Regions from separate parts of the Granulicatella elegans genome, predicted to be linked through region 1. Evidence: predicted binding sites of a transcription regulator. Region 1 holds the regulator's gene; each other region holds the start of a gene.
The links. Region 1 encodes Rex, which represses fermentation and respiration genes when NADH is low (regulators of the CRP and FNR family bind a similar motif). Its sites were predicted from a motif close to TTGTGAANTANTTCACAA; they were not measured.

Region 2: a site for Rex is predicted at 5,756-5,773, ahead of pdhA (pyruvate dehydrogenase (acetyl-transferring) E1 component subunit alpha). Genes of this name have one in related genera too.
Region 3: a site for Rex is predicted at 2,663-2,680, ahead of adhE (bifunctional acetaldehyde-CoA/alcohol dehydrogenase). Genes of this name have one in related genera too.

The regions. Positions count from the first base shown of each region.
Region 1 is NZ_CP085953.1:1,098,805-1,106,849, forward strand. Features, by position in the region: gene LK443_RS05485 (ABC transporter ATP-binding protein) at 1-111, shown strand, start outside; gene LK443_RS05490 (ABC transporter ATP-binding protein) at 101-1,846, shown strand; gene LK443_RS05495 (ABC-F family ATP-binding cassette domain-containing protein) at 1,930-3,873, opposite strand; gene LK443_RS05500 (redox-sensing transcriptional repressor Rex) at 4,129-4,764, shown strand; gene LK443_RS05505 (IS1182 family transposase) at 5,029-6,900, shown strand; gene LK443_RS05510 (ABC transporter permease) at 7,280-8,045, shown strand, end outside.
Region 2 is NZ_CP085953.1:1,378,372-1,386,416, reverse strand. Features, by position in the region: gene LK443_RS06910 (MATE family efflux transporter) at 1-223, opposite strand, end outside; gene lpdA (dihydrolipoyl dehydrogenase) at 350-1,756, opposite strand; gene LK443_RS06900 (2-oxo acid dehydrogenase subunit E2) at 1,833-3,416, opposite strand; gene LK443_RS06895 (alpha-ketoacid dehydrogenase subunit beta) at 3,511-4,488, opposite strand; gene pdhA (pyruvate dehydrogenase (acetyl-transferring) E1 component subunit alpha) at 4,491-5,597, opposite strand; gene dinB (DNA polymerase IV) at 5,912-6,970, opposite strand; gene LK443_RS06880 (B3/4 domain-containing protein) at 7,043-7,753, opposite strand; gene LK443_RS06875 (DUF2130 domain-containing protein) at 7,765-8,045, opposite strand, start outside.
Region 3 is NZ_CP085953.1:1,445,441-1,453,485, reverse strand. Features, by position in the region: gene adhE (bifunctional acetaldehyde-CoA/alcohol dehydrogenase) at 11-2,650, opposite strand; gene gtfA (sucrose phosphorylase) at 2,785-4,227, opposite strand; gene LK443_RS07210 (AMP-binding protein) at 4,384-5,907, shown strand; gene LK443_RS07205 (hypothetical protein) at 6,022-6,180, shown strand; one part of gene LK443_RS07200 (IS3 family transposase) at 6,791-7,713, opposite strand; one part of gene LK443_RS07200 (IS3 family transposase) at 7,713-8,045, opposite strand, start outside.

The DNA of each region.
Region 1 (8,045 bases):
GGAAAAATCGTAGGAATTGGAACTCATGAAGAGTTACTAGAAACAAATGCGATTTATCAAGAAATAACTGCCTCACAATTTCAGAAGGAGGAACAGCCTCATGGAGCATGAAAAAAGGGAAGTGTATAAAAAATTATTTCCGTATTTAAAACCATATGGTTTTCTTTTACTATTTTCTCTATTGTTAGCAATGGTGAGTGTGTTATCTAGTGTATGGATTCCAAAAGTCATCGGTCAAACAATTGATGCGATGATAGGAGTTGGAGAAGTACAATTTTCTATTGTCACCAATGGCTTATTATGGATTTTAGTGCTATCATTAATCAGTATGGTGAGTCAATATGTGATGAGTTTGTGTCATAATCATATTGCTTATGGCATGGTGAAATCATTGAGAGATGATGTTTTTATTCATTTATCTAAAATGCCTCTGAGTTATTTAGATATCAAAGCACATGGTTCTCTTCAAAGTATTGTAATCTCGGATACGGAGCAAATGGCAGATGGACTATTGCTAGGATTTTCTCAATTATTTACAGGAATCTTAACAATTATCAGTACATTATTTTGGATGTTTAGTATTCAACTGACAATGACAGTAGTTGTCCTTCTTTTAACGCCTATTTCATTTGTTGTTGCATCCTTTATTGCTAAAAAAACTTATCATTTATTTCATGATCAATCCATATTAAGAGCTGAACAAACAGCTTTTACTCATGAAACGATTACTGGGATAAAAGTAGTTCAAGCCTATAGTCAAGAAGAAAAGGTGTTAGAAACTTTTGATGAGATAAACGAAAATTTAGCAGAACGTTCATTAAAAGCTATTTTCTACTCTTCTATTACGAATCCAGCGACTCGTTTTGTGAACAGTTTAGTGTATACGGTAGTAGGATTAGTTGGAGCATTTTTTGTATTGAACTCTCAATTAAGTATTGGGCAATTAGCAGCATTTTTAACGTATGCGAATCAGTATACAAAACCTTTTAATGAAATTTCAGGTGTGATGACTGAGTTTCAAAATTCAATTGCTTGTGCAAGTCGTGTATTTGAATTGATGGAAGATCCTATTGAAATGGAAGAAGGGAAAGAAATCCAATTACCAGAAAGAATTAAAGGGGAAGTCTTATTTAAACAGGTGTCATTTTCTTATCAAAAAGATCAATCATTAATCGAGAATTTTTCTTTAGAGGTAAAACCGGGAGAAAAAATTGCGATTGTAGGACCAACTGGAAGTGGAAAGAGTACACTGATTAATTTATTAATGAGATTTTATGAAGTCGATAAAGGAAATATTATAATTGATGGCATCTCCATAAAAGACATGAGTAGGCAGCAACTCAGACAATTATTTGGAATGGTTTTACAAGAAACATGGTTGCAATCGGGGACAATTCGAGAAAATTTATTATTAGGAAATCCCAATGCAACAGAAGAAGAAATTCAACAAGTATTAATCCAATGCCAATTAGATAAAATGATTGAAAAGCTACCACAAGGATTAGAAACACCTCTTCATCGACAAGGGGAAGACTTCTCACAAGGACAGCGACAACTCTTGTCCATTGCTCGAGTCATGCTAAGTCAACCATCGATGCTTATTCTTGATGAAGCAACTTCTTCTATTGATACAAGAACAGAGTTGAAAATTCAACAAGCTTTCCAAACATTGATGGAAGGGAAAACAAGTTTCATTGTGGCTCATAGATTGTCAACGATTCAAAATGCAGATAAAATATTAGTGCTGAAAGATGGACAAGTGATAGAACAAGGAACACATGAAGAACTGATTGCAAAGCAAGGGTTCTACGAACATCTTTATCAAAGCCAATGGATGAATGAGTAAGAGTTTAAAAAGACTTTTCTTCAGTAGCATACATGTCGTAAGCTACGAGGAAAAGTCTTTTGATTTTTGTTTGAGAGAAATGATTAAGCTTGGAATTCTTCTAAAGCTAAGCTAGCTTCTTCCCACTCCATCATTACTTCTTCTAATAATTCATTTAAGGTTTGTAAAGTTTGTTGAAGTTCACTAGAACGAGTAGGATTCGTATAAACTTCTTCTAATGTTAATTCTTCGTGAATGGAAGAAATTTCTTGTTCGATTTGATGAAGTTTTTCTTCTAGTTGTTCCACTTGTCTTGCTAAAGTACGAAGTTGTTTTTGTTCTTCTTTTGAGCTTAAGTAATTTTTCTTTGTATCGGTTAAAGCTACTTCTGCTTGAACGACAGGAGTGGTTTCTTCTTGTTTTAAGGCTTCAAGCTCTTGTTTCTTTTCAATATAGTAATCATAATCTCCTAAATATAAGGTACTTCCTTCAGGAGTGATTTCTAAAATAGAAGTTGCCACTTGATTAATGAAATAACGGTCGTGTGAAACAAAGCAAATTGTTCCATCATATTCAATAAGAGCTTGTTCAAGAACTTCCTTACTATCGATATCTAAGTGATTCGTAGGTTCGTCGAGTAATAAGAAATTATCATGTTCTAATGAAAGTTTTGCTAAAGCAAGTCTTGCTTTTTCTCCCCCACTTAATTGAGCAGTGGATTTTTCTACATCTTTTCCTGAAAATAGGAAACTTCCTAAAATGGTACGAATATCTTTTTCGGGCATCGTCGTATGTCGGCTCCAGAGCTCTTCTAAAACAGTTGTTTTAGAGTTTAGTCCACTTAAATTTTGATCATAGTAACCGACTTGAACATTAGCCCCGAATGAACTTTCTCCAGCAATCCATGGAATTTCTTGTGTTAGAGATTTTAATAAAGTTGATTTTCCAATTCCGTTTGGACCAACAATCGCAACGGCTTCTTGTTTGCGGATATTTAAATTGATTGGACCTGATAGCTTTTGTCCGTCATATCCAATAAAAGCATCTTGCACAATTAAAACTTGATTTCCAGGTTCTTTTTGCACAGAAAATGAAAAACGAGCAGATCTAGAGTCGGACTGAGGTTTTTCGATTCGTTCCATTTTTTCTAATTGTTTTCTACGGGATTGAGCTCGTTTCGTAGTAGAGGCACGAACAATATTTTTCGCAACAAATTCTTCTAATTTTTGAATTTTCTCTTGTTGTTTTTCATAAGCTTTCTGTTGTAGTAAGAAACGATTTTCACGTTCAGTGACATAGTATGAATAATTGCCTTTATAATAATCGCAAGTGTGATGATGAATTTCATATACTTCTTGACAGACTTTATCTAAAAAGTATTGGTCATGGCTGACAATAAGTAGTGACACAGGTGAAGATTTTAAATAATCTTCTAACCATGTTAATGTTTCAATATCTAAATGGTTGGTAGGTTCGTCTAAAATTAAGACATCATGTTTTTCTAATAAAATTTTAGCTAAGGCTAGACGAGTTCTTTGCCCGCCGGATAATTGTTGAATAGGTTTATCATAGTCTTCTGGATAAAATTGGAATCCATGTAAGACAGAGCGAATTTCACCTTCATAGCCATAAGCATTCATTTTATTTAATTGTTCTTGTAAATCATCGTAACGTGTTAATGTTTGTTGGTAGAGAGATTCATTGGCTAATACGTCTGGATTTCCTAATTTATCAGCTATTAAAAGAGCTTCCTTTTTTAAAGTTTCAATGCCTTTAAATAATTCAATCATTTCTTCCCAAATTGTATTTTCAGAATCTACGGAAGCATATTGATCTAAGTAACCGATGGAAAGGTCTTTTTTCTTACTGACCATTCCTAAACTAGGTTCTTCGATTCCTGCCAAAATTTTTAATAATGTTGATTTTCCGGTTCCGTTTCTTCCCACTAATGCAATACGAGAACGTTCTTGGACTTCAAGGGAAATATTTTCAAATAGTACATCAGGACCAAAATGTCTAGCTAGCCCTTGACCTTGTAATAAAATCATGTCATAATCCTCTTTCTATGCAGTTTCAAATTTATTCTATCATACAAGTGAAGAGGACAAAAGTTTTTACTATTTATTTATTAATTGTAAGAATGAGAAAAAATCACAATATTGTTTAGTTAAGAAAATTACAAGATATATGTAGAATAAAATTTACAAATGCAATAATTTATGTGAAAACAAGCATATTGCTTGTGAAAAATATGAAACTTATGCTAGAATGTTTATGAAATTTGATACAAAGGAGATTGAAAAATGAAAAAAGTTGAAATTCCAAAAGCTACCGCAAAGCGCTTGGCAATTTATCATCGTTATTTAAGATTTTTACATGATGCAGGGAAACGTCGTATTTCTTCAACAGAATTAAGTGAAGCAGTAAAAGTTGATAGTGCAACAATTCGTCGTGACTTCTCTTATTTTGGAGCGTTAGGGAAACGTGGTTATGGTTATGATGTGGAGTATTTATTAGATTTCTTTAGTCAACAATTAAATCATGATCGTTTAACAAATGTTGCTTTAGTTGGAGTAGGTAATTTAGGGCAAGCTTTATTAAATTATAATTTCCATCAAAGTAATCATGTAAGAATTAGTGCTGCGTTTGAAGTGGACGAAAGTATGGTAGGGAAAATTGTGAGTGGAGTTCCAGTTTATTCTATGAATGATTTAGTAGAACAACTTCGTGTACAACAAATTCAAGTGGCAATTTTAACAGTTCCTCAAGAAGTTGCTCAAGAAACTGCTAATTTATTAATCGAAGCTGATGTTCGTGGTATTTTAAACTTTACACCGCTTCGTTTAACTGCACCGGATCATATTCGTGTTCAAAATGTTGACTTAACAAACGAATTGCAAACGTTGATTTATTTCTTAGACAATAACAATATTCATTAATCGTAAAAACATCTTGTAAATGTGAGGAGCATTTATGAGATGTTTTTTTGCGTAAATGACTTTATCTATAGTAGCAGAAAGGACGGCAGCAAACCTTCGGTTTCATGCCTAAGAGGCTGGGCAAAAAGTCTCAAAAATAGAAGAAAGCACTATAAAATTCTGAAACAGGATTTTATAGTGCTTTTTAGTCTTATAAATTAAACATAGGAGTCTACCTCTGTTATAATAAGTTTGAATGAAATAAAATAAGAAAGGGTGACTCCTATGTACAAAAATTATACCACACCAACAGATACTTTAGAACTAAATTTTACATTAACCGTCCCTAAAAACCACATTGCTCAATTTATTAATCAGTTTGTAGATTCTATTCCAGATTCTATTATCTTTCCTAATACAACATCAAAAATGGGTAGACCTGCTCATCATCCTCGTATGTTATTAAAAATGATTCTCTTCGCTTATACTCGTTCTACGTATAGTGGTAGAAAAATTGTTCAATTAAATGAAGAAAATATTCCGATGCAGTGGCTTTCTCAACAAACTTATGTCTGTTACCATGTTATTAATAATTTTAGAAGTAATGAACAGTTTTCCTCTATCATTAAAAACATTTTCGTATACTTTACTTTATTACTCCAACACTATCATATTATTGATTCAGATAGTTTATTTATTGATGGTACAAAAGTTCAAGCAGATGCCAATCGTTATTCATTTGTATGGCGTAAAGCTATTGAAAGATATGATGAAGCTTTAAATGAAAAAATTAGTACATTATATGATCAATTAATTCAAAATCAAGTGAATATTGCTTTATCAGAAGAAGAAAAAATTACTGAATATGGTGTTCATGCCATGATTGAAGCTACTAATAACTCTCTAGAACAGTTAGAAGAACTCATTGAAGAAGAACCTAAACATATTGTTGGTGGTTCTAAAAACAAACAGAAAAAACGCTTGTTAAATTCTTTTAAACGTCAACTTGAAAAAGATTTTCTGCCTCGTAAAGAAAAATATACGATAGCTAAGGAAACATTTGATAACCGGAATAGTTATTCTAAAACAGATAACGATGCTACTTTTATGTGTATGAAAGAAGATGCCATGAAAAATCGAGAATTAAAACCTGGCTATAATCTTCAAATCGCAACGAATCATCAATATGTTTTAGGTTTTGATGTATTTCCTAATCCTACAGATATGCGTACTCTTAAACCATTTTTAAATTCATTTAAACTATTAGACAAATTTTCTATTATTATTGCGGATGCTGGATACGGTAGTGAAGAAAACTATCAATTGATTCTTGAAGAGTATGAAAAGACACCTTTGATTCCTTACACAATGTACGAAAAAGAACAAACGAAGAAATTTAAAAATGATCCATCTAATAGACAAAATTGGTATTACAATGAAGAGGAAGATTATTATATTGATCATTTAGGTGTAAAATTTAGTTTTAAATATTATTCAACAAGAAACGATAAGAATGGATTTACTCGTAGATTTAAAGTGTATGAGACAGATTCAATTCAAGAAACAGAAGCATTGGATGAATTAGCGAAAACTCCTACTGGACAACAACGTCAAATCCGTGTAAACCAAGTTTGGGAATCTTATAAAGAAACGATTAAAGAAGCGTTACATAGTGACCGTGGAAGTAGTATATATGCTCAACGAAAAATTGAAGTTGAGCCAGTTTTCGGTCAAATGAAGCGCAATTTTGGCATGCGCAGAACTCATGTTAGAGGTAAAAATGCAGTTCATAATGACATTGGTCTGCTCTTTTTAGGGATGAATTTGCAGAGATTAAGGAAATATATCTTAAATAATATGAATCAAGGGTGGTTTATCCCCCTTGATTTTACTGAATTTATTAAAAAGCACGTCCTAATTTTGATTTCAGTCAAAATCGGGACGTGCTTTCTTCTATTTTTGAGACTTTTTGCCCAGCCTCTTCCAGTATTAGAAGTCGAAGCGACTTCTAATACTGCTGCTACTATGAAAAGTCATTACTTTTGTTATGGAAGGGAGAAACGGTTAGATGAAGAGTGCGAAAGCGGAAATGACTTTGTCTATAGTAGCAAAGAATACGGCAGCAAACTTTCGGTTTCATTGCTAGTGCTACTATGAAAAGGCATATGCTCTTAGAAAACTATTTACTAAAACATTACTTTGGGATATTGTGAACAAGAATACTTGAAAAAGGGAGGAATTGAATATGCTGAGCTTACTAAAATTATTCTAATCGCTTCCAAAGAAAATTTTCTTACTCATTGTTAAAAGAAAGACAAATTAGTTTTATAGAAATTTCCTATCGTATCCCGAAACATCCAAAGGACTATCATAAAATTTATGTGTTAGAAGATGGAAAGCTAAGAGTAACTAAATTGTTGAGAATACTACATTTTCAAAAATTCAAACAAAATAATTGAATTATAAAAGCTAAAAATAGTATGATAGATAAAACATTCTTTATTAAAAAGTGAAGAGTATTTTCAGGAGGAAGTACATGAATCAATATACGAAATATATTTTAAAACGGATTTTCTACATGATTGTTACATTGTTTTTAATTGCGACAATTACGTTTTTCTTAATGAAATTATTACCAGGTTCTCCATATGCGAATGAAGAAAATTTGACAGATGCTCAATTACAAATTATGAATGCAAAATATGGGTTGGATAAACCTGTTTGGATGCAATATTTAATTTATTTAGGTGGTTTAGTCCGATTAGATTTAGGAATGTCTTTCCAATATAATTCAACGGTCTTAAATTTATTGTCTAGCCGTGTAGGTCCATCGTTTCAAATTGGGCTACAAGCATTGATTTTCGGTATAGGAATGGGAACATTGCTTGGATTAGTGGCAGCGATGAAACAAAATACAATTGTGGATACTGGAGCAACGTTCTTTGCGATTATTGGACGTTCAGTGCCAAGTTTTGTATTTGCGGTTGTTTTACAATTAGTATTCGGTGTTATTTTTCCGATTTTGCCAATTGCATTATGGAATCAAGGATTTATTTCTTCGATTTTACCGACTATAGCATTATCCATTTCTCCAGTAGCGGATTCTGCTCGTTTTATTCGTACGGAAATGGTTGAAGTGTTACAGTCTGATTATATGGAATTAGCACGTGCCAAAGGTTTGAGCCGTATGGAAGTGGTCATGAAGCATGGGGTACGTAATGCATTGATTCCTTTAGTGACAATTGCTGGTCCAATGTTAGTTGGGTTAATGACAGGTTCAATGGTCATTGAAAATATTTTTG
Region 2 (8,045 bases), 280 kb from region 1:
TCAATGCTTGAACAAAACTTAATCCTAAAAATACGGGTTGGTTCGTCATTCCAACAGCAGATACTGCTTGAGCTGCATATTCTGGAATACGCCCTACCATCATCATATCAATCATTCCAAATAAAGAGCCTAATAACACTTCAATAAAAACAGGCCATACAATATGAAAAATATTCATTCTTAATTCTGTTTTATTAAACTTCTGATTTATCCCTTCTTCCATGCCTTCTCTCCTTCTTTTAAAAATTACACTCTATTCTATACCCATTAGAGAGGATGTGCAACTCAAAATGTTTTCGAAATACCAAAAAAAGACCGAGAAAACTCGGTCTTTCAAACGTAAATATTATTAAATATGAATTGGCATTCCTAATGCTAATTCAGCTGTATCCATAATTACTTCAGCTAATGATGGATGTGAGTGAATTGTTAGTGCGATATCTTCTGCATTCATACCAGCTTCAACAGCTAACCCTAATTCTGCAATTAAGTCACTTGCGTTTACCCCTGCTACTTGAGCTCCTACAATTACGTTGTCATCTTTTGTAGTAATTAAACGAACGAAACCTTCCGTTGCATTTAATGAAATTGCACGACCATTTCCTGCTAGAGGGAATTTAGATGCTTTCACTTTTAATCCAGCATCTTTTGCTTGTTGTTGTGTATAACCAACAGAAGCTAATTCTGGATCAGTGAAGGCAACAGCTGGCATTGCACGATAGTCAACAGCAACTGATTTACCTGAGATTGCTTCAGCAGCAATTTTACCTTCATAACTTGCTTTATGCGCTAATGCTGCACCAGGAACGATATCTCCAATTGCAAAAATATTTTTAATATTTGTACGTCCTTGATTATCTACTTTCACTAAACCACGTTCAGTCATTTCAACACCTACAACGTCTAATCCTAATTCATCAGTGTTTGGGCGGCGTCCTACAGCAACCATTACATAATCAGCAACGATTGATTGCTCTTTACCTTCTACTTCGAATTTCACGGTTACGCTATCTCCATTATCAACAGCTTCTTTAGCCATTGCAGAAGTAATAACTGTAACACCTTTTTTAGCGAAATCATCTTCTACTAATTTCACCATGTCTTTATCGAACATTGAAAGAATGCTTGGAGCACCTTCTAAAATTGTTACTTCAGAACCTAAGTTAGCATATGCGCCACCTAATTCTGAACCGATAACTCCACCACCGATAACAACTAATTTTTTAGGAACATCTTTTAACCCTAAACCACCAGTTGAATCAATCACACGTCCACCAAATTTAAAACCTTTGATTTCAATTGGACGGCTACCAGTTGCAACGATTGCATGGTTGAATGAATATGTTTGAGCAGAATCTTCAGTCACAACACGTAATGTGTGCTCATCTACTAAGAAAGCTTCTCCTCGAATGATTTCAACTTTATTTTTCTTTAATAAGTACTCAATACCAGAAGTTAATTTTTTAACAACTTGGTTATCTTTCCATTCTTGAGTTTTAGCAAAATCTAACACTACTTCTTTAGCAGTTACTCCGAAAACTTCAGAATGTTGAGCTTCTTGATAATGGTGTCCTGCAGAAATTAATGCTTTAGATGGAATACATCCAACGTTTAAACACACACCACCAATATATTCTTTTTCAATAATCGCAACTTTTTGTCCTTCTTGAGCTGCACGAATTGCAGCAACGTAACCACCAGGGCCGGCACCAATTACGACTGTATCTAGTTCAATAGCGAAATCGCCTACTACCATCTTTTTCACCTCTTAAAAGTTTTCAATAGTCATACGACGTATACCAAAGGGTTTACGTCGTACAACTAATTTATAATTAAGCTTCCATTAATAATAATTCTGGATCAGCTAATAAACGTTTTAATTCGTTCATTGCTTTTTGAGCAGTAGCTCCGTCCACGATACGGTGGTCGAAACTTAATGATAATTTCATGTTACGTCCGATTACGATTTCATCATTTTCGTTAATCACTGGTTCACGAACGATTGTACCTACACCTAAAATCGCTATTTCAGGGTAGTTAATAACTGGAGTGAACCAGCCACCACCTACTGAACCAATATTTGAAATTGTAATTGTTCCGTGTCCCATGTCAGCTGCAGTTAATTTACCTTCGTGAGCTTTAGCTGCTAATGCATTAATTTCATCAGCAATTCCGAACATGCTCTTAGTATTTGCGTCTTTAATATTTGGAACGAATAATCCTAAATCTGTATCAGTTGCAATACCGATATTGATGTAGTTTTTGTAGACAATTTCTTGTGTTGCATCATCAATTGAAGCATTTAATACAGGGAATTTTTTCATTGCTACTGCTAATGCTTTAACAACATATGGTAAGAATGTTAATTTAGTACCTTGTGCTGCAGCAATATCTTTGAATTTCTTACGGTGATCCCATAGTTTAGAAACTTCAACTTGATCATGTAATGTTACGTGAGGAGCTGTATGTTTGCTATTCACCATTGCTTTAGAAATTGCTTTACGCATTGGAGTTAATTTCACGCGTTCTTCACGTTCTGCTGAACCTACAAATGGTTTAGCTGGTTCTGCTTTAGCTGCTGATGCTGGTGCTGGAGCCGCTGCTGGTGCTGCTGCTTCTACTGCTGGAGCTGCAACTGGTGATCCACCAAAGTTGTCGATATCTTCACGAGTAACACGTCCACCTTTACCTGTTGGAACAACTGCTGTGATATCAACACCTTTTTCACGTGCGTATTGACGTACTGATGGCATAGCTAATACTAATTTACCTGGATTGCTTGCTGCTGGAACTCCTGTTGGTTGTGCTGGAGCCGCTGATGCTGGACTAGATGCTGGTGCTGTTGGAGCCGTTGGTGCTACAACTGGTGCAACTCCTTCTGCTGCGATTTCAACAATAACATCCCCTACATGTGCTACTGTTCCTTCAGATACTAAAACTGCAGTAATTGTTCCACTTACTGGAGATGGAATTTCTTCTACAGATTTATCATTTTGTACTTCAAATAAAATGTCATCTTCTGCGATCGTGTCGCCTACTTTAACATCAATTTTTACGATTTCACCTTCTGCAATTCCTTCACCAATATCTGGTAATTTGAATTGGAATACACCTGCTGCCGGAGCCGCTGGTGCACTTGCTGCTGGTGTTGCAGCTGGTGCTGCTTCTGCTGAACCAGAACCATCATCGATTACAACGATAATATCTCCTACACGTGCTACTGTTCCTTCTTGAACCTTAACTTCTAAGATTGTACCACTTACTGGAGATGGAATTTCCTCTACAGATTTGTCGTTTTGTACTTCAAATAAAATATCATCTTCTTGGATTGTGTCACCGACTTTAATGTCGATTTTTACGATTTCGCCTTCTGCGATACCTTCACCGATATCAGGCATTTTAAATTGGAAAGCCATACTTGTACATCCCTTCTTAATTTTTTACTTAAATATTCTAAAGAGCAAATCACCTTTGAAGGGCTTTTTGCTCTTTAGTGAATGAGTTTACGAATTAAAAATTGTAAGTTTCGCGAACTTTTGCTTCAATATCACTTGCATTGGGTAACCAGTCGTTTTCTGCTTGACCAAATGGGAAAATTGTATCTGGTGCAGCAACACGTCCGATTGGAGCTTGTAAGTGTAAAATTGCGCGTTCTGAAATTTCAGACATTACCATTGCGCCAATACCTGCTTGACGTTGAGCTTCTTGTACAACTACAACACGTCCAGTTTTTTGAACTGAAGCTAAAATTGTATCTAAGTCTAATGGAGAAACTGTACGTAAGTCAATAACTTCTACAGAAATACCTTCTTTTTCTAAGTTTTCTGCTGCTTTAACAGATTCACGAACCATAGCTCCGTAAGTAATAATTGAAACATCTGTACCTTCACGAGTTACAGCTGCTTTTCCTAATGGAACTGTATAGCTTTCTTCTGGAACTTCTTCACGGAATGAACGGTATAATTTCATATGTTCTAAGTAAACAACTGGATCATTGTCACGAATAGCTGAAATTAATAAACCTTTTGCATCATATGGATTTGAAGGAATAACGACTTTCAAACCTGGTGATTGTGCTACTAAACCTTCTAAGTTATCTGAGTGTAATTCTGGTGTGTGAACCCCACCACCAAATGGTGAACGGAATACGATAGGCATTTGACGAGTTCCACCCATACGGTAACGAGTACGAGCTGCTTGAGCCACAACACTGTCCATCACTTCAAATACGAATCCAAAGAATTGGATTTCTGGAACTGGACGGTAACCTTCTAATGCTAATCCGATAGCTAAACCACCAATACCTGATTCTGCTAAAGGAGTATTAAATACACGGTCTTCACCAAATTCATCTTGAAGTCCTTGAGTCGCACGGAAAACTCCTCCGTTTTTACCAACGTCTTCACCGAAAATTAGGACATTTTCATCACGTTTTAATTCTAAAGCCAATGCATCAGTAATGGCTTGAATCATTGTCATTTGTGCCATAATTATTTATTCTCCTTTGCTTCAAAGTAATCAATTTGTTCTTGGATAACGTTTGTTGGTTCTTCAAACATTGTCTTCAAGAAGAATGAAACTTTTTGTTTTGGTTGTTTATCAGCTTCTTTGATTGCTTCTTTAATTTCTTCTTTAGTTGCTTCAATAACTTCATTTTCTTTTTCTTCAGACCATAAGCCTTTAGCTGTTAAGTAGTTACGGAAACGAATTAATGGATCTTTTTTAGCCCATTCGTCTTGAATACCTTCTGGTTGGTAACGAGTTGGGTCATCCCCTGATAATGTATGTGGACCATAACGGAAACAGATTGTTTCAATTAATACTGGACCATTTCCTGCAACTGCATAGTCACGAGCTTTTTTAGTTACGGCATAAACTGCTAATGGGTCCATACCATCTACTTGAATACCAGGAATACCTGCAGCAACAGCTTTTTGTGCTAAAGTTGTAGCAGCTGTTTGTAATTCACGAGGAGTTGAGATAGCCCAACCATTATTTTGAATGAAGAAGATAGCAGGTGATTTGTATGCACCAGCATAGTTAATTCCTTCATAGAAGTCCCCTTGTGAAGATCCACCGTCACCTGTATAAGTAACGGCTACATTTTTCTTACCACGTTTTTGTAATCCTAATGCAACACCTGCTGCTTGAACATATTGTGCACCAATGATGATTTGTGGTGGTAAAGCTTTTAATGATTCTGGATACATGTTACCTGCAACATGTCCACGAGACCATAAGAATGCTTGTGATAATGGTAAACCGTGTTTTACTAATTGTGGTACATCACGGTAACCAGGTAATAATACGTCTTCTTTTTCAATTGCTTTAATTGAAGCTAATTGAGAAGCTTCTTGACCAGCTGTTGGAGCGTAGAAACCTAAACGTCCTTGACGGTTTAATGCTGTTGAACGTTCATGTAAAATACGTGACCATACCATATCAGTCATTAATTCGACTAATTCATCATCTGATAAATCAGGTACTAGATCTGGATTTACAACATTTCCTTCTGGATCTAACACTTGAACCATTTCAAAGTTCGTGTTATTTGGTGTGAAAAGTGCATCGAGATCGAATTTTTTCTTCGTTGCCATACTTTTTGTTTCCCCTTTTCTTTAAGAAATTGTGCTTCATAATAAAAATGAAGAAACAGAATATTATTTCTGTATCATTTCTATTATTTTCATATACTAATTTACCATGCTTTTTTTAGTTATGCAAGTAATTAAGTTCAAGTTTTAATTTTTATTTTTTGTGAATAGCATTACAAAAAATTCTTTATAAACAATACATTTATTTACAAAATTTTGTGCAATATTTTTAACATTTTTCATTTTTAATGAAAATAAATGAAAAATCTAGTTCAGATTCTGTGTTATATACTGTTCTAAAAACTGTATTAATCTTTTTAAAACAGTTTCACTTGTTCAAATAAATGATGCGTCTGTTCAAACTGAGAAACTGTCAGTCCAATTAAGCGTATTGATTCATTATTATACTGCTCCATCAATAAGTGATAGGCTTCTATAGCTAATTTTTCTTTACTCTGAACATAGGTTTCGAGTGTTTTACTTCTTGTTTTTGTTTCAAAATCACTTTGTTTTAATTTAATTGTAATTGTTTTTGCCGCAAGGTTATTTTTCTTTAACCATTTTGAAAGCTGTTCGGAAAATTGCTCAATGTATGATTGTAATACTTCTTCATCTGTTGTGTCTTCTAACAACGTTTCTTCTTTTCCATAAGATTTTCTTTCACGATACAATGTTAATTGATCATTGGATTTTCCTCTTACTTGTCGATACAGTGCTTCTCCTTGCTTTCCAAAAGATTCGATTAAATACTCTTTTGAACAATTCAGAATATCTTCCCCAGTAAATAATTTTTTCTGATGTAATTTTTGTGCAGTTGCTTTACCTACTCCGAAAAACTTTTCTACTGGCAAACTTTTTATAAATTCTGGAAATGATTCTTGGTCAATCACGGTAATTCCAGCAGGTTTTCTTTGACCAGATGCAATTTTTGCTAAAAATTTATTAAAAGATACTCCCACAGAACAAGTTAATCCTACTTCTTTATAAATAGCTTCTTGTATTTCTCGAGCAATCATCGTAGCAGAAGATTGATTCATCGTATTCTCAGTAACATCTAAATATGCTTCATCAATGGACATCGGTTCTACTAAAGGTGTATATCGATGAAATATTTCTCGAATTTGTAAACTTAACTCTCGATAACGCTCAAAATTCGGAGGAATAATGATTGCTTTTGGACATAATCGAATCGCCTTACTTGTTGGCATTGCAGAACGGACTCCAAATGCTCTTGCTTCATAAGAACAAGTTGCCACCACTCCACGTTGGTTTACTTTTCCACCAACAATAATTGGTTTTCCTCTTAACTGTGGATGGTCCATTTGTTCAACAGATGCAAAAAAAGCATCCATATCAATATGTAATATTTTACGCATTTGTTTCCTCCTTCCTTTTGTATTCCTAAACCATTGAAAAAGTGGCAGAACGGATGCTCTACCACTTTCCTATTATAATTCAACTTCGCTATTTTCAGGCGTTACAATTGAACTTACTCCTGTTACATTGAAGTACTCTTCGCAACGTTGTTTTAATGCTTCCATCGCAAGTGTTGCTCTTTCAGCTTGATCTTTTGTAACAGATTCCATTATAAGAACCGCATTAGTTGTTTCTTCTTGTAACATTGTTCTCTTCGCTTCTCTCCAATTCAAGCAACGACATACAGCTCCTTCATTATCGAAGTGGCAAATTTCACCTTCTAATGCTGGTGAATCTTCTTCAGCTCCTAATGGGAAGAAACTTTCTCCGCCTTTAGCTTTCCCTAATCGTAAATCTCCTTGGATTTTGTCTAAATCTTCTCCACCTAATGGAACAGCATATTCAATAGAAATACTATTATAAATATCTACTAATGGAGTAATCAAACGGAATGTATGTCCTTGAGACACACGTTTTAACAATGCTTCAATAGAAGAACGTGCTCCTTTTTTCGTTTTGAATTTAGAATAGGCTTGTCTCCATTGTTGAATGACAAAATTATCACTAAACACTTCTTCAGTAAAATGAACTTGAGCTTTTTTGCATGCTTCTTGTAAAATTCCTTCAAAATAAGGATCTTCTGTTTCATCTACAGTATTATTAATCCCTTTTAATACTAATACATTTACTTGACCTTCTGGAAATAATTCCCAAAATTCTGGTTCTACAATAAATTTTGTCATCTTCCATTCTCCTATTCTAATTCTTCAAATCTCTGTTTCATTGTTGCATTATTTTTGACGAGTTTTTTAACCGTCAAATCATTTGCTTTATTATTCGCTAATCTTAAATTATTTTCAGATGATAACAACGCATCTTTTGTTTTTTGTAAATGAGAAATTGTTTTATCAATTTCATCAATGGCTGTTTTAAATTTCTTACTCGCCAATTCATAGTTTTTAGAAAAGGCTGTCTTAAATGCTAGCAAGTCTTCTTCAAAATGTGTGATATCTAATTGTTGCTCTTTCATTTGCG
Region 3 (8,045 bases), 350 kb from region 1:
GTTTAATCGATTATTTTAAACGTCCTGGGCGAGCTTTGTATCCATAGTATGCATCTGCAAGAATTTCTTCCATATGAGCAACCATTGGTAAACGAGGGTTCGCTGGTGAACATTGATCTTCATAAGCTAACATTGCGATTTCACGGATTGTTTCTTTCCATTCTTTTTCATCAATACCTTGAGCTTTGAAGTTCATTTCAATTCCTACACGTTCTCCTAATTCATAAACAGCTTTTGCTAATGCATCTACTGCTTCTTCAGGAGTTGATGAAGGTAATCCTAACATTCTAGCAATGTCTTGGAATTTTTCATCTGCACGGTAGTAGTTGTATTTAGGCCATGTAGAAGTTTTAGCTGGACGAGTACCATTGTAACGGATAACATATGGAAGTAAGATTGCATTTGTTCGTCCGTGAACTGTATGGAAGAATCCACCAACTTTATGAGCCATTGAGTGAGACATTCCAAGGAATGCATTGGCAAATGCCATACCAGCCATTGTAGAAGCATTATGCATTTTTTCTCTTGATACGAAGTCTCCATTTTTAACTGAACTTTCTAAGTTTTCAAATACTAACTTGATTGCTTGTAATGCTAAACCATCAGTGTAGTCATTCGCTAATGTTGAAGTATATGCTTCAACTGCGTGAGTTAACACGTCCATACCTGTATCTGCTGTAACAAATCCTGGAACTGTCATAACTAATGCTGGGTCAACAATTGCAATTGTTGGAGTTAATGAGTAGTCTGCTAAAGGATATTTACGGTTATTTGCTTTATCAGAAATAACAGCAAATGGAGTTACTTCAGAACCTGTACCTGAAGTTGTTGGGATACCAACATATTTAGCTTTTTCACCTAATTCAGGGAATTTGAATGCACGTTTACGAATATCCATGAATTTTTGTACTAAATCACGGAAGTCAATTTGAGGTTGTTCGTAGAACATCCACATAACTTTAGCAGCATCCATTACAGAACCACCACCAAGAGCTACGATTGTATCTGGTTTAAATGATTTCATAATTTCAGCACCACGGTTAACTGTTGTAATGTCTGGATCCGGTTCAACATCTGAGAATACTTCATAAAGTACTTTGTTAGGGCGTAATTCTAATTGTTCAATGACACGTTGTAAGAATCCTAAGTTAACCATTTGTTGGTCTGTTACGATCATTACACGTTCTACATTTTTCATTTTTTGTAAGTATTGAATTGAATCACGTTCGAAATAGATTTTCGAAGGAACTTTAAACCATTGCATATTATTTCTACGTCTCCCTACTTTTTTGATATTTAATAGATTCACAACGCTTACGTTATCACCAACTGAGTTACGTCCATAAGAACCGCAACCTAATGTTAGAGATGGAATGAAGGCATTGTAAACATCCCCGATACCACCAAATGTAGATGGAGCGTTCCAGATTACACGAATCGCACGAACAATACGTCCAAATTCTTTTGCTAAATCAGCATCATCTGTATGAATAGCTGCAGAGTGTCCTAAACCATTAAATTCAACCATTTGTCTTGCTTTCTCAACACCATCTTCACGAGATTCTGATTTTAAGATTGCAATGACTGGAGACAATTTTTCACGAGTTAAAGGTTCTTTTTCCCCTACTTCGCTACATTCAGCTGCTAAAATGTTTGTTCCTTCTGGAACTGAGAATCCTGCTTGTTCTGCAATCCATGCAGCAGGTTTACCTACGATATTAGCGTTTAATTTAGCACCAGCACAGTTCTTGCTGTTAGCTTTTGCTCCAAAGCAGAACTCTTCAAGTAATGCTTTTTCTTTTTTAGATACAAAATAAGTGTGGTAGCTCTTTAATTCTGCTACAAATTCATCATAAATTTCTTTATCAATAATAGCTGCTTGTTCCGAAGCACAAACCATTCCGTTATCAAATGATTTACTCATTACGATATCGTGAGCAGCTTGACGAATGTTTGCTGATTTTTCAACATAAGCAGGTACGTTACCAGCGCCTACCCCTAAAGCAGGTTTTCCACATGAATAAGCAGCTTTAACCATTGCGTTACCACCTGTTGCTAAGATAGTTGCAATTCCATCATGATTCATTAAAGCATTTGTTGCTTCAATTGATGGGTGTTCAATCCATTGAATACAGTTTTCAGGTGCTCCAGCTGCAATCGCTGCATCACGAACGATTTGAGCTGCATGAGCTGAACTCTTTTGAGCTGATGGATGGAATGCGAATACGATAGGGTTACGTGTTTTCAATGCAATTAACGATTTGAAAATTGCTGTTGATGTTGGGTTAGTTGTTGGTGTAATACCACATACAACCCCAACTGGTTCTGCGATTAATGTTAAACCTGTTACTTCGTCATCTTCAATAACTCCAACGGTTTTCGTATGACGCATATTATGAACTATGTGTTCACATGCAAATAAATTTTTAGTCGCTTTATCTTCGAATACTCCACGACCAGTTTCTTCGATAGCGTGTGCTGCTAACACACCATGTTGGTCAAGAGCTGCTACTGATGCTTTAGCTACAATATAGTCAACTTGTTCTTGGTTGAGCAATCTAAATTGTTCTAAAGCTACTAGCCCTTTCTCTACTAATTCATTCACTTCTTTTTGAGAGTCTACTACTTTTTTCTCTTCAGTCACTGTGATTTCCTCCGTTGCTTGTTATTTTTATCACATAATTATAATAACCTATTTTCTTCATTTTGTAAATAGGAGAAAACAATTTTTTTAAAAGAAAATTATTTCATTAAGATTGAAAACAGATTTTTATAACTGCTATTTTACAATTGAATGGTTACACCATTTTCTTCAATCGTAAATTCTTTTGTTGTTAAGTTTGCTACTAGACGAGCTTTCGTTTGTTGATCAGCACTTGTACGAACAATTTCAATCGTTGATTCATCTGGAGTTGAAATTTCAATTTTCCCTTCCAAATCAAATGCTTTTGAAGTATTTCTAAAGCGTAATAATGATATTAATTGTTTAACAACTGGTCGTTCAACTTCTTTTTCAATTTCTTCTAACGTATAGTAATGACGATTAATATTACGTCCTTCTTTTGTTGCTTCAAGAAGTTCAATATCATTTTCTCCAGCTAATAATCCTACATAATAAATTTGAGGAATTCCTGGAGCAAAGCATTGTAAAATTCTTGATAATAAATAACTGGCATCATCATTTCCTAATGCACTATAGTAAGTACTATTAATTTGATAAATATCCAAGTTATTATATTTCTCACTAGAATACACTCTCTTAACATTCGCACCAACTTTATACAATTGTTCTGAAGTATAATCTAATTCTTCATCTGTTAATAAATCTCTTGCATCTACAACACCAATGCCATCATGTGTATCTAATGTTGTAAATTGTTTCATTGGACTCATTTTTAACCAATTAGCTAAGCGATTTGATTTCCCACTATAAAGTGAATATAACACAACCATTGGTAATGCAAAATCATAAACGAAATAATCATGATTTGCAATTTTCATTTGAATCGAATAATGTTCATGAATTTCAGGTAATAATTCTACTTGATATTTAGCAGCTTCTGCACGTACTTCATCTAATAAATCCCAAATTTCAGGCTCTACAAAGAAATCATTTGTATCTAATTTTTTCACAGCATAGGCAAAAGCATCTAAACGAATTAAAGAACATCCGTGACTTGCCATATCTTTAATCGTTTCACGAATAAATGCTTTTACAATTTCTTTTTTGACATCTAAATCAATTTGTTCTTCGCCAAATGTATTCCATACTTCTTCTGTTGTACCATCTTCGAAATGAACTGTTTGGAAAGGCGCTTTATCTTTTCTCTTATAAATTAAATCAATATCTTCTTGTGTTGGACGTCCTGGTGGGAAAAATTCATGCACACGAATAAACATATCTTTATAAGGAGAATTTTCATGATTCTTTTTGAAATCTTGAAAAAATTTTGATTCACGAGAAATATGATTAATCATAAAATCAAACATTAAGTAATATTGCTCTCCTAATGCATCGACATCTTCCCAGCTTCCTAAGTCTGGATCAACTGTCGTATAATCACTTGGTGCAAATCCTCTATCACCTGTTGAAGGAAAAAATGGAAGTAAATGTACTCCTCCAATTGATTCTTTAAAGTAAGTTTCTAAAACAAATTTTAGATCCTTCATGTTTTTCCCTAAGCTATCTGAATAAGTAATCAGCATTGCTTCGTTTTTTATTTGCACATTTATCAACTCCTATTCGTACCAGTATTAAACCGGTTGCATAAATATATTTTACCAAAAATTAAAGCGTTTGCATACTGCTATGCTTAAATTTTTTTGCAAATTTTATATCTCTCCTGTATACTGGATAAAGACTATTTTTGAAAGGAAGTTATTATGCCTAATATATACGAACATGAACCTTTACACTTATACAAAAATTATGAAAAAGCTTGTTCTAATTTTCCAGATAAAAAAATTTATATTGATGAAATGTTATCTGCTTTTCCTGAAATTGGATTAAAAACTACGTATCAAGAAAGTTTGAAATTCATTCAAAAACGTGCCTTCCAATTAGTTAGTTTAGGAATTAAAGCAACAGAAAAGGTAATGGTATACAAATCTTCTGCTGTCGATACATATTGGTTAGCTTGTGCAATCTCTTATTTAGGAGCTATTCCTGTCATGACTTCTGCTCATCTTCCTACTCCCATTATCGATACATTTTTCGACCGATTAGAAGATGCTTGGTTAATTTATGATGATGAAACAGCAGAGAAAGTGATGCTTTTACAAGAAAAGAATAAAGCGAAGGCTCTTTCTATACAAGATATCCAAGAACAAACTGAAACCATTACCCCTTTCGTTTCTCTTAATCCAAATGAAATTAGTTATATGACACACACTTCTGGTACAACCGGTATTCCTAAACTAATTGCACACTCTGCTAATAGCATGGGATGGAGAACTGCTTTCCAAAAAAGTATTTTTTCAAAAATGGAAGAAAAAGGATTGCTAGCATTCCATATTTCTCCAGTACACTCTCGTTTTAATATTGGAATGTCTTCTTTAATGAGTTTAGGATTTCCTTATTTAGCGATTAAAGATCCTAGTATTCAAAATATCGAGCATTTACTGCAACAATACCAACCAATTGGAATTGAAACACATCCGAATAATTTTGTTCAATGGGCTACATTGGCTAAAAATCGCCCAGACTTATTTGAACATACTCGCTATTATCACTCGACATTTGATGCGATTAATAAAAAAACGATGGCTACTTTCTTAAAAACGAATCGTGAGAAAAATGGTATTTATTTACAAATATATGGACAAAGTGAATGCGGACCTGCAATCGTTCGTAAACACACATTAGAATCATTACCAGCAATCAATATCCGAAATATGGGGATTGGATTTGAACATTTTACAAAAGCAAGAATTGCAACAAATGACGGAACACTTCTACCAGCGAATACACCAGGAAACATTCAATTATATTCTAAAGGACGAGCGTTAACGTACTTTAAAGAAGATGCTCGATTCCAAGAAAATGTATATGATGAATGGTGGGATACTGGTGATTACGGGCTTATCAATGATAAAGGTGAATTACTCCTTCATGACCGTCAAGTAGACCTAGTAGAAACTTTGGAAAGTACACTAGCTATTGAAGATTATTTACTAGACCATCTACCCTTCCTAGAAGAAGTCGTCATTATTCGTGATAATCAGGGCTATCCTCAACCAATTGTAGCTATTGCCGATGGAGAACTCTTCCAAGATGAATTATGGTTTAAAGCTATTGAAAACTTACCTCATCTAAATGAGCCAATTATGATGGAATACGAAAAAATCCCAAGAACAGCAACCATGAAAGTACAACGACGTGAACTAGAACAATTGTTGTTTCATTAAAATTTTAACCAAAACATCAAAAGAAACTTCCGTATCGAACATAAGCGTCCTATAACAAGGTGTCTATCATCGGTTCGTAACTTCTTCTATAGCAGTAGAAATGGAGGAAGTAAAATGACAAAACAAATTGTGCCACTAAACGTTCATCAAAAAACACAAAAGAGGAAAAAACATACACCTATCCTAAAACTAAGAATTAGAATTTTTAAAAAACTGTTCGGTAAATCTTCAGAAAAAAATGACAGTACATCCAAATCAAATGAGTTTGTTTGATTCGGAAGAAGAAATGTCTCAACAAGAAACGTCAGAAGAGGAAACTGAAGAAGAAACAATTACGTGTACAAAAAAGAAAACAAAATGAAAATGTCAAGATATCTTCGAACAATTCACACCGAAAATGGTTCATTGCAACTATAAAATTGATACAATTACACGATAGAAATTGCACATGCACCCACTAAAAAAATCGACTTCTAAGAGTTGATTCTTTTAATATCGATGCTTGAATGAAGTTTCAAAACAGTTGATACATACACAAAAGTTCTCTTCAGCAATTAAGCTGGTTGTTTTCATTTTTATCGCTTCATTAATTATTGTGTATTTGAGTAATCAGTGCAATTTTTAATATAAAAAATATGTTGAGAGAGGCCGTTTATACACTCTCCCCAAGAGAGTATGATAAAAAGTCTATAAATAAGTATTAATAAAAACCACTAGTTGAATGAAGTGACCCCAAAAAGTTAGACTTTTTTGAGACGACTTAAGTCGTCTCTTTTTGATTAATAAAACAAAATGTATGAATAACCCCCTAGGGGGTTCGCGCCAAAATTTTTGGCGCGTTTTTTCTTGGAAATATTATTAAACTTTCAATTAGATTTACTAGTTAAGCAATACGAGCAGAGTTTGAATGAGTTATTCTGTAATTTACAGGACTTAGTCCATCCAGTTTAATTTTTATACGTTTGTTGTTGTAATAATCAATATAATCGATAATAGCTTTCTCTAATTCCTCAAGAGACTTAAATTCTTTTTCAAATCCATAAAACATTTCTGATTTCAAAATACCAAAGAAAGATTCCATCATACCATTATCTGCACTGTTCCCCTTACGTGACATAGACGGCTTTATATCTTTACTTTCTAAAAATCGATGATAAGAATCATGCTGGTATTGCCAACCTTGGTCACTGTGGAGAATAGTATTTTTGTATTTTTCATCTGTAAATGCCTCGTTTAACATTGCCTTTAGTTGATGTAAGTTAGGTGAACGAGAAAGATTGAACGCAATAATTTCACTGTTAAATCCATCTAAGACTGGTGATAAATATAGTTTCTGTTCACTACTTGGAATGGCAAACTCCGTTACATCTGTGTAACATTTTTCCATTGGTTTAGATCCTTCAAAATCACGTTGAATCAGATTATCTGATTTCTTTCCAACATCTCCTTGGTATGAATAATATTTGCGTTTACGACGAATACGGGCAATTAAACCAAGTGCTTTCATTAAGCGTTGTACCTTCTTATGATTCACTTTAAAGCCACGATTTCTTAATTCTAAATGAATTCTACGGTAACCATAGTTTTCCTTATGTTCTGTAAAAATATCTTGTATTTCATCTTTAAGCTGTTGATCCTTATCCGGTTGGTTCATTTGTTTTAAATGGTAATAGTACGTTGAACGAGCTAAATTAATTACTTTAAGAAGAATATCCAATGGAAATTCATTGATTAATTCTTGAACAATTTCAGTTTTTCTTCTTTCTCTTTTTCCTCCTTCAATCGTAGTTCCCTCAACTTTTTTAGAACAGCAATTTCCGCCTTTAAGTATAGATTTTCTAATTCAAGATGTTCTAATTCTGTCATTTCTTCTAATTTTTTCTTTGGCTTACGTCCCATTGAATTTGGTCTCCCTCTTGTTTTCTCAACAATAGTATACCCATTTTTCTTATATTGTGCTAGCCAATTTGAAAGTAGGGAACGATTAGGAAGTGCATAATCAATAGCCACACTTGTTTGTGAACGACCTTCTAAAAGAACTTTATTCATTATTTCCTGCTTTAGTTTTGGTGAATAGTAACGATTTTTTTCTTTTTTAACAATTTCTATTCCATATTGATCAATCAATCGAACTAAGT